One region of the Aurantivibrio infirmus genome, then DNA from elsewhere that is predicted to be linked to it. Evidence: predicted binding sites of a transcription regulator. Region 1 holds the regulator's gene; each other region holds the start of a gene.
The links. The regulator sigma-54, encoded in region 1, starts transcription at its own class of promoters, with help from an activator protein. The targets are predictions, from matches to a motif close to TGGCACANNNNTTGCNNT.
Positions count from the first base shown of each region.

Region 2: ACYUCY_RS00140 (TorF family putative porin) is a predicted target of sigma-54. The motif match lies at 1,469-1,486, and genes of this name have one in related genera.
Region 3: ACYUCY_RS09285 (flagellar hook-length control protein FliK) is a predicted target of sigma-54. The motif match lies at 1,935-1,952, and genes of this name have one in related genera.
Region 4: ACYUCY_RS10785 (alginate export family protein) is a predicted target of sigma-54. The motif match lies at 1,630-1,647, and genes of this name have one in related genera.

Region 1 covers NZ_BAAFSK010000007.1:94,461-97,672, forward strand. The annotation lists gene ACYUCY_RS15680 (PTS sugar transporter subunit IIA) at 1-258, opposite strand, end outside; gene hpf (ribosome hibernation-promoting factor, HPF/YfiA family) at 352-642, opposite strand; gene ACYUCY_RS15690 (RNA polymerase factor sigma-54) at 792-2,309, opposite strand; gene lptB (LPS export ABC transporter ATP-binding protein) at 2,749-3,212, opposite strand, start outside.
Region 2 covers NZ_BAAFSK010000001.1:32,179-35,390, reverse strand. The annotation lists gene ACYUCY_RS00150 (ammonium transporter) at 1-194, opposite strand, end outside; gene glnK (P-II family nitrogen regulator) at 225-563, opposite strand; gene ACYUCY_RS00140 (TorF family putative porin) at 662-1,339, opposite strand; gene ACYUCY_RS00135 (hypothetical protein) at 1,663-2,601, opposite strand; gene urtE (urea ABC transporter ATP-binding subunit UrtE) at 2,783-3,212, opposite strand, start outside.
Region 3 covers NZ_BAAFSK010000003.1:566,994-570,205, reverse strand. The annotation lists gene ACYUCY_RS09300 (serine/threonine-protein kinase) at 1-754, shown strand, start outside; gene ACYUCY_RS09295 (FHA domain-containing protein) at 825-1,181, shown strand; gene ACYUCY_RS09290 (DUF924 family protein) at 1,268-1,810, opposite strand; gene ACYUCY_RS09285 (flagellar hook-length control protein FliK) at 2,078-3,212, shown strand, end outside.
Region 4 covers NZ_BAAFSK010000004.1:300,525-303,736, reverse strand. The annotation lists gene ACYUCY_RS10790 (UGSC family (seleno)protein) at 1-214, shown strand, start outside; gene ACYUCY_RS10785 (alginate export family protein) at 258-1,436, opposite strand; gene ACYUCY_RS10780 (TonB-dependent receptor domain-containing protein) at 2,393-3,212, shown strand, end outside.

The DNA.
Region 1 (3,212 bases):
CGGTTTGTCGAGTTTTATTAGTGCTGCAATGGTGTTGGGGCAGTTGGAGATACGGCAATGAGGTATAGCGATCCCCTGGCCAATGCCTGTTGAACCTAAGCGCTCTCTTGATATCAACTGCTGGAAAAGTTCATCTGGATTGAGAGCGGGGTAATCCTGAGCAATGACTTTAGCGACATGTTCTAAGACACGTTTTTTGCTCGCTTCGGATAAGCCACATAGAGTACGTGACGGCGAAAGAAGAGATTTGATATCCATGGGTGCAGGCATAAGTGTAGGGCATTTAAATTGAGAGCGACTATAAGTCGCTCAAAAGTGGTTAGTGATTCAGGGGATTGTAGTGTAAAAATATTAACGATGACTGTTTAATTTTTCTTTATGTTTAATAAGTTGCCGATCCAGTTTGTCTGATAACAAATCAATTGCTGCGTAAAGGTCTTCTGAATTAGCGTTAGCAAAAAATTCCTTGCCGCTTGCGTGAATGGTTGCTTCTGCCTTTTGTTCTAGCTTGTCAACGGACAAGATAACGTTGACGTTGGTGATTCGGTCGTGGTGTCGTTCAAGTTTTTGCAACTTGGTGTCTACATAGTTCTTTATAGCGGGAGTGAGATCTAGGTGATGACCGCTGGTGTTAATTTGCATAGAGTGGCTCCTAGGTGATGATAGGCTGCTATCAGCCGTTGAAAAATACTTTGATAAAAAACAAGGGCAATTTGATCACTTTTTGGATCGCTTTTAGAACACATTTGGCACAGGCTATCAGAAAATTTTTCATTCTGCTTTGATAAAGATCAGACAAGCCTTTTTCGTTCATTAGATGCGGGGATTGAGAGTGATTCACGGTATTTTGCAATGGTGCGGCGCGCAACTTGGATTCCTTGTTCAGATAATAGCTCGGCAATTTTGCTGTCACTGAGAGGTTTTTTAGGGTTCTCCGCCGCAACCAGTTTTTTAATGATAGCGCGGATTGCCGTACTTGAACATTCACCGCCTGTGTCGGTGCTCACATGGCTTGAGAAAAAATATTTTAATTCGAAAATCCCCTGAGGGGTATGCATATACTTTTGCGTAGTCACCCGAGAAATCGTCGATTCATGCATGCCCACCGTTTCTGCGACATCGTGTAGTACCAGGGGTTTCATCGCTTCTGCACCATAATCTAAAAATCCGCGCTGCTTCTCAACGATACAGGTTGCTACTTTTAATAAGGTTTCGTTTCGACTCTGTAGGCTTTTCAAAAACCAGCGTGCTTCTTGCAGGTTGTCTCGTAAAAAGGTGTTGTCACTACTGGAGTCTGCGCGTTTGATAAGCGATGAATATTCCGGACTGATTCGAATTTTTGGTGCAATTTCGGGGTTTAGACGTACTGTCCATCGGTCATCTTCTTTGCTGACATAAACATCGGGCACAATGTATTCAGTTTCGCCCGCATTGATTAGGTCGCCTGGTCTTGGGTTTAAACTTTGTATCAGAAGGATTGCATCACGTAGTTCATGCTCTTTAAGCTTGGACTTTCTCATGATCTGTTTGTAATCACGAGTCCCCAATAATTCTAAGTATTCTTGTACCACCAGTTTTGCAGCTGAGAGGTGTTCTGTGTCTGGTGATAGTTGTTTTAATTGTATTAAGAGGCATTCGCTTAGATTCTGACCACCGACTCCCGGAGGATCAAATTGTTGGATGCGGTGCAAAACGGCGACGACTTCGTCTTCTTCAAGCTCTTCAAGGGTGTCATGTAGCCCCAAATAGATGTCGGCAACGGTCGTAGATAATAGGCCGCTGGGCTCTATTGCATCGATTAGTGCTAGAGCAATAAAATTATCCCGCTCTGACATGGGAGTGAGGTTGAGCTGCCAGGTGAGGTGATCAATAAGCGATTCTGTGACTGTACGGCGAGAGTCGAAATCAAAATCATCATTATCCGGCATCGACGAGGAGGGGGTGGAGCTCGAAGGCTGGTAAATATCGTCCCAACTGGTGTCAACCGGCAAGTCATTCGGGAGATTCTCTTCCCAGCTTGCATCGTTTAGATCGGTACTCGAAGTATCTTGCTGTTGATTGTTGTCCGATGAGAAGTCATCGCTATTCGTGGTATTTTGATCGTTATTATTACGGTCTTTTTCGTTGCGAGATTCGTTTTGCTCGCTACCCTCATTTTCTTCGATTTCCAGCATTGGATTGGAGTCGAGGGCATCTTGAATTTCTTGCTGTAGATCTAAAGTCGATAACTGTAACAGCCGAATGGCCTGTTGCAGTTGGGGGGTCATCGTGAGCTGATGGCCGAGTTTTAGTTGCAGCGATTGTTTCATAAGATTAGCAGGCGACTTTTCGATTCTGCCAGGTGGAGGCGTGCTTTCCTTGCTTGAGATGTACTAGGTTTGGTTCTTCGGTTTGACATCCAACAACTCTACTTCTGGGTGATACGTGTACTTTAGTTATCTAAAGAGTTTAATTAAGGGTTTTGCTTGAGAGGCTAGGAATGGACGAGGGCCTTACATATTCCAATTTGAAATCCTGACAAACTTGGAATATTTCACCTTCGATTAAGATAGCCAAACAAAGCGGTGTTATTTGCACTGAATCTTTAGTGTAGACAGGCTACCTGGAAGGGGCAATTTTGACAAGCAATGTTTATGCCCAGCTCTGAACATGCATTGAGCTGTATTAAGTCTATGATAAATAAGAAAAAACTATAAAGGTATGAGCAGCAACTGTGTTGATTCAAGCTAAAAAAGTAGGCCGCAAGCTCTATAAACGAAAGTTTTCGCCCAGGTAGACCTTCTGAACCGTACTGTTATTGAGCACAGCTTCGGCATTACCCGCTTCAATTATTTGCCCTTCGCTCACAATGTAAGCGCGTTCACAGATATCAAGGGTTTCTCTAACATTGTGATCAGTTATCAATACGCCGATACCTCGGTTCTTGAGGTGAGCAATAATATTTTTGATATCGGAAACTGAAATTGGATCGACGCCTGCAAAAGGCTCATCAAGCAAAATAAAGTCGGGATCAGCAGCGAGGGCTCGAGCGATTTCAACACGACGGCGTTCGCCTCCCGAAAGAGCCATGCCAAGATTTCTTTTCAAATGCGTGATGTTGAATTCTCTTAGCAGCTCATCTTTTTTGTGAATTCTTTGTTTTCGGTTTAACCCTTTACGTGTTTCTAATACCGCGAGAATATTGTTTGCGACACTCAGTTTTCTAAATACCG
Region 2 (3,212 bases), on a different contig from region 1:
CAAACCATATACATGGTTGAAGCCACCGCAAATAGGGCAACGTTCTTAGTTAAAATTTCAGTCGTGTTTTTGGATCGCACCAACCCCGCTTCCAACATTGAGAAGCCGGCGGCCATCCACATAACCAGCGCGCCGCACACCAAAAAATAAAAGGTGTCCATCGCATACTGGAGTTCAAAAATTTGATTTTCCATTGCAATTCTCCAAAGGAATTTATTAGTTTTTTATAGAGCGTCTTCGCCGGTCTCACCGGTGCGAATACGTACAACTTGCTCAAGTGGAGAAATAAATATCTTGCCGTCCCCAATTTTTCCACTGTGTGCAGTTTTGCTAATCGACTCTACTACGCTATCAACTTGGGAATCACCAACGGCAACTTCCAGTTTTGTCTTTGGCAGAAAATCAACAACGTATTCTGCGCCTCGATATAATTCTGTGTGGCCTTTCTGACGACCAAAACCTTTTACTTCAGTTACTGTAATTCCCTGTACGCCAATTTCAGAAAGCGCTTCACGAACAGCATCGAGCTTAAATGGTTTAATGATTGCTGTTACAAGTTTCATAAAAATATCCTCAAAGGTGTCTTAACTTTCCTAGACTATTGAAAAATTAAATGTCAAAAAAAACTGGTGGAAAATTCCACCAGTTTTTGTCGCTTGTCTTATTCAATAGGAAGGCTGTAAGAAACTACGAATTGCGCATCGTCATCTACGAAATCTTCATCTGCAATAAACTTGCTAACAGTGAAAGAAACGTTGTCGTTGTACGCATAGCTCAAATCTAAATGAGTTGGTTTTTCACCAGAGATTCCAACAAGCTCGTCACTGTGTTGGCCAAGCGTTACCGAAAAAGCACCAAACGTAGCGCCCAAAGTAATGTAGGTATAACCTGATCCGCCAGCAATATTGTCATAGTAAGTTAAACTTACTGGACCAAGACCTAAAGACAAAATTGCTTCTGATAATTCTCCAGCAGTTCCGTCTTGAGCACCAAAACCCGCTCCATTCAAACCGGCATCGGGGTAGTTGTAGTTCCAAACGCTAAGGTCATAAGAAAAAATACCCACTTCGCCACCGTAGCCAACGAATAAGTCGTATTCACTACCAAGAGCATCATCACCTGAAGAAGCCCAAACGCCGCCGTAAAAACCAGCGCCACTTAACACGATGTCACCAGAAACGGCCGCAGAGCCATCTCCTAAATCAAAACCGCGCCATAGGTACATATTGGCAACGCTGACGCTTGCACCAAGTTCTGCATTCGCAACAGGAGCGAAGCTCATAGTTGCTGCAATAGCCGAGGCAGCGATTGTGGTAGTTAACTTTTTAGTAAGCTTCATCTCTTAGTCTCCAAAAAATAATTGTTTTTTAGCTTTAATTAATAGCTCTATTGTTAATTCCCCCTAAATTTGCGTCGCACTGGTGCGGCTGCAAAATTCAGGACGTACAGTGAATCTGCGAACTAAGGGATAGCACACAGTGTGCCAGTCTACTAATTAGCTTCAATTTCAAGGAGTTAGCTCAAAAACGAGCGTGAATATATCTTAGGGAAAGAGAGGAGAGGCTCAAAAACAGGGCAAATATAAATTTATGCCCTGTTTTTTTGCACCCATACAGTGCGATTTGACAGTATTTTGGATGGGTTTAACGATAAAGAAGCGAACTAGTTCGCTTTTTCCATTTCGTCTAGACGCTTTTGGAGGGCTTCAATCTGTTTCTTCATCGCTGCAATTTCAGCGCTTTCAGTATCGCTATTGGTGCTTGATCCTTGCTTGGAAGGCCTTTCTTGTTCAGGATTTTCCTGGGCCATAGTAGGAGCAGGCGCTAACGATGCACTGCCAAGGAACAGCTCTTCGATCTCGACTCGCCCTGCAGCGGCATCTTCACCTGGTTTTCCTTGTATGCCTTGGACTCCGTTTTTACCACCTGGGGACCAGCGCTTATTACCGCTGAGCGAGCGTCTATTAACATAACGTCCTTCGCTGCCTTGCCCTTGTGCTCCGCCCTCACCAGCTTGACCCGCTTCACCCGCATTTGCAGTGACTGTTATATTCGCTAACGATTCGTGCGCGATCTTAGTGCTTGTACTTGCATCCCATAGTGAAACCCTAACGCTACCGGCATCGCCACCATTTCCACCATTACCGCCTTGCCCTCCATCGCCACCATCGGCCTGATCACAGTTAGCTTCTTGCCCGGCATTTTGGCCGCTTGCGCCATGACCACCTTTACCGCCATGGCCACCGCTGGTGTCAATTGCTAGCGCGCCAAATTTAGTCAGACCTAAACGCATTTGAATTCGGATGCCGTTTTCACCGTGAGTACCGGAGCCGCCCTTAGCACCAGGTCTACCAACCCCGCAATTCAAAGCTTCTGTAGTCCATTCGGCCCCGTCATCACCATTCACTCCTGACGATCCGACTCCATCAATCGTAACATTGTCACCAATCTGTGTTTCCAGGGCTTCGACAAACCAGTGATCAAGATCTTCGCTAAAGCGTATCGTTGCATTATCACCAATAGAAAGTTTTTGTAGTTTAAGCACTGATTGGGACTGTGTAACAAGGTAAGTCTCGCCTTGCCCAATGATCAATTCAGTCATTGAACCGGGAGCCTCAGATCGGGATTGCGAAAAAGTCTGATTGGCGAAAATTATGCAACTTAAGGCGATGAACAATATTTTTGAAAAATGACGAAAAAGAGGTTTTCTCATTTGAATGCTCACAATTTTAATTATTTTTTTTGGCAGAGATTAGATCGCAACGACGAAATTCTGGCGAAAATTAAACGGTCATATGACCACGGACTTTTTCTTCTTCCATCTCTGAGCCTTTCCCCGCCAATACGACCTCGCCCCGATCCATGACAATATACTCGTCCGCTAAAGCACGGGCAAATTCAAAATATTGCTCTACCAATAAAATTCCCATTTCACCCTGCTGCTTTAGGATGGTAATGACGCTGTGGATATCTTTGATAATTGAAGGCTGTATACCTTCGGTCGGTTCATCGAGTATTAGCAGCTTCGGTCGCATTATCAATGCACGAGCGATAGCCAATTGTTGTTGCTGTCCTCCAGATAAATCCCCACCACGACGGCGCAACATATCTTTGAGTACGGGAAACAAATCATAAATTTCATTGGAAATACTTCGCTGATCTCTTGGTAATGCAGCAAAACCGGTTTTTAAATTTTCATGTACTGTCAATTGC
Region 3 (3,212 bases), on a different contig from region 1:
GGGGAGAGACCCGAAGATTTCTCGCCAGGTAGCGATTAAAACCTTAAGTTACTCCCAAATAGATCCGAAGGAGACGAGTGAGTTTAAAGAACGCTTTTTTCGCGAAGCAGAGGCGGCAGGGCGATTAAGTCATCCGAATATCGTGACTATTTACGATGTGGGTGAGGAGCACGATCTGGCTTTTATCGCTATGGATTATGTGAAAGGTGTGGCCTTGAGCGATCACGTTTCAGTTGATAGTTTATTGCCGGTTAAGGTTGTTTGCCAAATAGTGAGTGAGGTCGCTGACGCCTTAGATTATGCACATCGTCAAAAAATTATTCATCGAGATATTAAGCCAGGTAATATTCTATACAGGGCCGATACTGATGAAATTAAAGTGACGGATTTTGGTGTAGCGCGAATAGTTGACAGTGCTCGTACCAATACCGGTGATATTCTGGGTAGTCCATTGTATATGTCACCCGAGCAACTCAAAGGTGAAAAAGTAGGGGAACAAAGTGATATTTATAGTCTGGGAGTGACATTTTTTCAGCTCTTAACCGGAGATTTACCCTTCAACGGGGAGAATATAGCGAACTTGACCTACAACATCATTCATCAGAAGCATAAGAGCGTAAGAGATATTCGCCCGGTATTGCCGGTAGGATTAACAAGAATTGTTAATAGGGCGCTGCATAAAGAGCCTGGTAAGCGTTATACTTCGGGTTCCGATTTTTCGAAAGCAATAAAAAAATTATTAGTTGATTTATAAATCCCGCGAATTAAAATCGACTGTTTAATGTTCGGCAGGTGGCTTTGATTATAGTGGTAGAGGCGAGAGTATGGCATTTCTAGTTCAGTTAGTTGATGACGTAGTGGTGAATCGTTTTGAGATTAATAACGATAAGCTGACCATCGGCCGTCATCCCTCAAATGATATTCATATCGATGAAGACGCTATCAGTGGGTATCATGCTGTGGCTTCTGGTAGTACCAACCCACATTTTAAAGATTATAAAGAATACTTTATCGAAGATTTAAACAGCACCAACGGTACGTTCGTGAATGATGAAAAAGTAATTGGTAAAGTACGTCTTCATCACAATGATTTACTAAGAATGGCTTGGAATAAATTTAAATTTATTGATGAGTTAGAAGGCGAATTAGAAAAAACCGTTCATATGATTAAAGATGTCTGATTACTTGAAGCCAGGAAAAATTAACAACAACTTCTTATAACGAGCGAAAAGTTAACACCTGAAAAAAGTTCACGCCTGTAAAAATTTTAAAAGCTAGAGCCCGGAGATTGTAAAAACTCCAATTCCTCCTCCGTTGATTTTCTTCCCAATATTTCATTTCGATGAGGATAACGTCCGAATCGATCGATGATTTCTTTGTGTTTGCGTTCATGCTCAATATTGTTTTCGCCTTTATTGTTGCTAAATAATTCCATCGCTTGTCGGTGAACCACAAGAGATTCGCTGTGCATGTAGGGCATGTAGATAAATGTACGTTGCGCCGGGGGAAGCTCTTGATCTGCACCGATGGCAACGGCTTCTTGCGCGAGAGCCAAAGCTAAGGGGTCGCAAGCCCAAGCTTGAGCATTATCGCGAAAAATATTTCTCGAGAATTGATCAAGAATAATAATTTCGGCTAGACGTCCTTGGGCTGTCAGACGCCAGCTATATAATTCACACTGTGCTGCGCTACGATGGATATCACCAAAGCGCAATCGAATTTCTTCATCGAGTGCAGAGTCCTTTACCCACCAAGATTTTGGTGTCAATTCTTGAAACCAGAAGTCAATAATTTGTTGATCTTGCTGCATTCGATTTACTCCAGCTCTGAAAACCAATAACTTGACGCCACTTCGTGATCAAGGATCTTACCGGCTTGGGTTTATTTATCAATATGAACCTTGTTGTAATCAACTTGAGATTCTAAAACGGTGTTGGCATCGCATTTGCAATTTCCTCCCCGTAAGTGCAATTGAAGATGAATAATATAACCATGATGCCCAAGCGCTAAGTCGTTTTTAATACCTGGGTAGAAGCACACAAATTTGTAAACAGAAACAGGTGTAGAGAGGCCGCTAATGAGTGTCAATGTCAATCAAAGTGAAAAATTACTGTCACTCGAAACCTCCGTGCTGAAGCCGAAACAACAGCATTCGGATAGTGCAGCTGCGGATAATCACGAGAGGCAGGATTTTCGTTCGGCCTTTGAAGAACAGCGTAAAGAGCGTGACCTAGAGATAAAACGTACGGTGAAGAAAAGCATCGAAAACAGGCGTGAATCAGCAGAAATTCAACAAGATAGGGTCGAGGCAAGAAACGCGCAAAGCAGCCGTCTCGAAGAGAAAAGAAGCGCGCTGAGAATCGAGGATGAAAAAAGAAACGAAGCGTCAGAACAGTTTCAAAAAGAAAATTCGCCGGCACAACGGGAAGAAGTCACAGCAAGTCGTTCGCAACGCGAAGGTCAAAGCGAGAAGGAAAATGAGCGAGTCAATACTCCTTCTAATCAGCAAATCGATAAGCGTGTTGATAAGGCTCGGCGAGAAGAAAAAGTAGAAACTCCACAATCCGAGACGGTGTTGAGATCAGAACCGCTTGAGAGAACACAAACGGCAGAAGCGGCAGCAATTGATGACGAAAGCGGCAAACTATTACCGCCTAACAAGTCACCCGAAATAGCGGAGAAAATACAGGCGGGCTTGTCGAGCGAATCATACTCAGAATACGTGGCGCTAGAAAATACACTTGAAAACGCCACGACGGGGCGCACTTTAAAAGGTAAGGCCTTGGCAGGGAACGTCTTAGAAGAGAACGTCTTACAAGGGAATGTCTTAGAACAAGAGCAAGTCACTTCTGATCAGGCCATCGCCCGTGCTAACGATTCGAAAGACCCTCTTGGTGATCGGCCGTTAACGCAAAATCTTACGCCAAGTTCTGTTCAGAGCGCTGTCACCTCAAATCCAGAAGTACTTGGTAATGCAAATCCACAGACAAGCGTCGCTATTGAAGAAAACATAACTTCAGCTGATCAGCGGGAAATTGGCTTGCAAAAAGCAACGGCGGAATCGGGGCCCTTGGATGTTTCTTCGCTTGATGAGCATGGAGAGTCAAGCGGAAATGAAAAAACTACTATGCAATCACAGCAAGTTAACCTACCCGTTGATCAAGACCAAGCTGCCGATGTTGCGGATAACTTGAAAGAGTTAAAGGCCGATG
Region 4 (3,212 bases), on a different contig from region 1:
CATAGCAGATCTCGAAAGCCGTGGAATTCCATCAGGGTTTATTGCTTCATCGGAGTTTAAAGATGCGGCAAAGATGCAAGCGAGTTCACTAAACTTTGATGCAGCGAGAACTTTTGTTCCTCATCCTATCCAAGATCGGACTTTAGTTGAGTTGCAGTCTTTGGCAGATAATGCCGTTGAAGAAATTTTGGCGATGGTGGTTACGAAGAAATAAATAAAAAAGACGAAGCTTTGCCTCGTCTTTTTTATTGTTCAGTTTAAAATTTCGCCGTAGCGGTAAGCCAGAATTTTCGAGTATCAAGTGCAAAATCATCTGCGCTGTAGTCCGCGATTTTGAAACTTAATCCGTAGTGCTCCCAAGATTTGGCAACTTGAAAACCAATTTCAGAACCATAATCATCGATTCCACCGTTGGCCGAATCATCGTCCGCGCCCAGTTGGTGATAAATTACCAAGAAATTTAATCCAGCAAATTTCGCTGCCGCCTTTAGATAGATATCTTCGATGCCGCCCGCAACGTTTCCAGATCCGCCACCAAGAAATACATCAGTCCAGCCTTGAAAGGCATGCAAGGTAGCAAGCGGAGTAATAAATCTTCCGTTGGTGCCGTCAGTGCCTAAAACTTCATAGCCCAAGGTTACATTGACTGGGCCGAGTTTAGCGCCGCCTTCTACTAGCGTGTAGTTCGCGTCATAATTTGCCGGGTTGTTATCCGCATCACTCTGCGTTGCGTATTCTAGAGCGTAACTGAAAATGTCTTGCTTACCCGCAAACCGAATACCGTAGGTATCGTTAGATAAGCCCGCAGCATCTTTGTTATCCATTAGATAGGCGTAAGCGGTTATTGCACCAAAGGACAAGCCAGAATATTTTGCGTTAAACAAGATTGTAGAGTTCTCATGGTCGCCAATCGCGACTGATTCACCAAAAATCCTATTGACATTATCTATGTTGGCGAGAAAAAATTCGGTGTCGCCAATACTTGTATTCGAAACGCTAAAGCCATCATAGGTTTGTTCATTTTGTCTAAAGCCAACACCGCCAACAAAGCGTTGATTGTCTAAAATAATTCTTTGTCTTCCATACTTAAAGGTCGTATCCCAGTTTTTATATGCTAGGTAGACTTGATTGACTTCAGTACCTTCTGGGTCAGCGACGCCACCTTCAAAGTCACTAAAGTGTGTTACGTCGTCCATCTCCAATAAACCGCTTAAACCTTTTAGTTCTCCGGTTGAATAAGTCAGTCGGGTTTTTAAAGACAACAAATCTCGATCGTTAACTCCGTCTACATCGACATCTTCGAAACGCAAACGAAGGTTGAGCGTAATTTTACTTTCTTCAAACACTTCCGTAATTGACTCGGCCCCAAAACTTACCGGCGATATAAGCGCAAGTGCTGCCCCAGTTAAACAGATTGAATGTAAAGCGGTCTTCATATTTTTCTCCAAATGGATATTGATGTCATGGCACTTAACATCTTTGGCAACTAGGCCAAGTTTCGTGCTCAGTTTTTTACTCTCTGCTTTTAGAGTTCTTTGACTCTTTGTGTTGTGGAATTTGGTTATATCTCAAAATTTGAAACTTAATAACATTATGTTTTTTCATCACACTGTTTTTCTTGTAATCCTCTTAGCAAAACGTCTGCCAACATTTTTATTTTATTTTGATGAAAAAAAACATTATGAAATTCAACAAATTAACAAATGCAAATTCAAATTATTTTGTTGGCGAACTTAAAGAGTGCGCTTCTGTGTTCTTCTTGGTGCAGGAAACAGCGAACTTTGGAATTTAAAAAACAAAAAAAGCGAGAAAAAAGGGCGGGCTTGTCATTATTGGTGCGTTAAAACTTGAAGGGTATGAGTTCTTGAAGAGATTTTTCAGGAGGGATTACATTGTATTTAAATCGGATGATCACGGTTAATGTAAATATTTCAACTAACCAGTGCTTGATGAATCTTCAGGTCGAGACGTTTGTTGATCCGTATTCGCAACGATTGTTCGCTCCTTAGTGTTTGCTCATTCATATGTCTATTGTCAACGAATAAACGCCCGATATTATACTTGCTCCAATTAGCAAAAATTATGGAAGTGCATCACTTATTCTGCTGTATGACTCGGCAGTCGGACATTTTTCCGTGCAGATCTTCACGTATGTTGTTGGGTGTTGACATCGGCGGTAAAAGTATGCGATTACCACTTATTTTTTTGTAACTATTTGATTATTAAGGCTAATTTTTTTACAGGCGCGCATGTTTGTTGATGGCTTCCGACTCAAAATAGTATCGAGATTTCTCCGAATAACTACCCATTGACTCTTTACGAAAAAAGAGTAACGATATCGCCCCGATAATAACCTTAATAACAATTTAGTAACCCCGGGGGAATCTTCCTTATGAAGCGAACACCACTCTATCTAGCCATAGCAGGCTTGACTCTGTCCGCAGGCGTCACTCCAGCTTTTGGTCAAGAACAAGCATTAGAAGAAATTACTGTAACGGGATCGTTTATTAAACGTACCGACAGTTTTGATACTGCAAACCCTATTGATATTGTGACTGACCTTGATATCAAAGAGTCAGGTACACCAAACTTAGCGGAGATTATCCGTAACCAACCTTTCAACTACGGCGTTGACACTGTGTCCAATATTATTGGCGCTACAGGTCAGGGCGGTGTGGTATCTGCACCTAACATTCGTGGTTTAGGTGAAGGTGCAACATTGACTTTGTTGGATGGCCGTCGTTCCGCATCTCGTTCAATTCAAAGTTTGTATCCACAATTACTTCTTCAGTCGGTAGAAACATTGACTGATGGTGGCGCCGCACTCTACGGTACGGACGCGGTTGGTGGTGTTGTTAACTATATCCCTAAGAAGTCTTTCGAAGGCTTTGAGATTGAAGCTCAGGCGGATTTCGCTGATGGTGATGATTACGGCCAGCAATCATTTGGCTTTATCACAGGTGGCAGTGGAGATACGACGAACTTTGTTTTTGCAATGCAATACAGAAACAGAGATCCCTTGCGTTTCCCAGATCGACCACAGTATAGCGAAGGCGGTTTCTCTGCTTCTTCTGATGGTAACCCTGGTACTTTCCGGGTACCAACGCGTGATGCAGCGGGTCAGTTGACAACGACTTTCCAGAACTTGGCTGATCCTGGTTGTGGACTTAACAACCAAGGTACTGGTGACAAGAGCTCTGTTGGGGGATTCT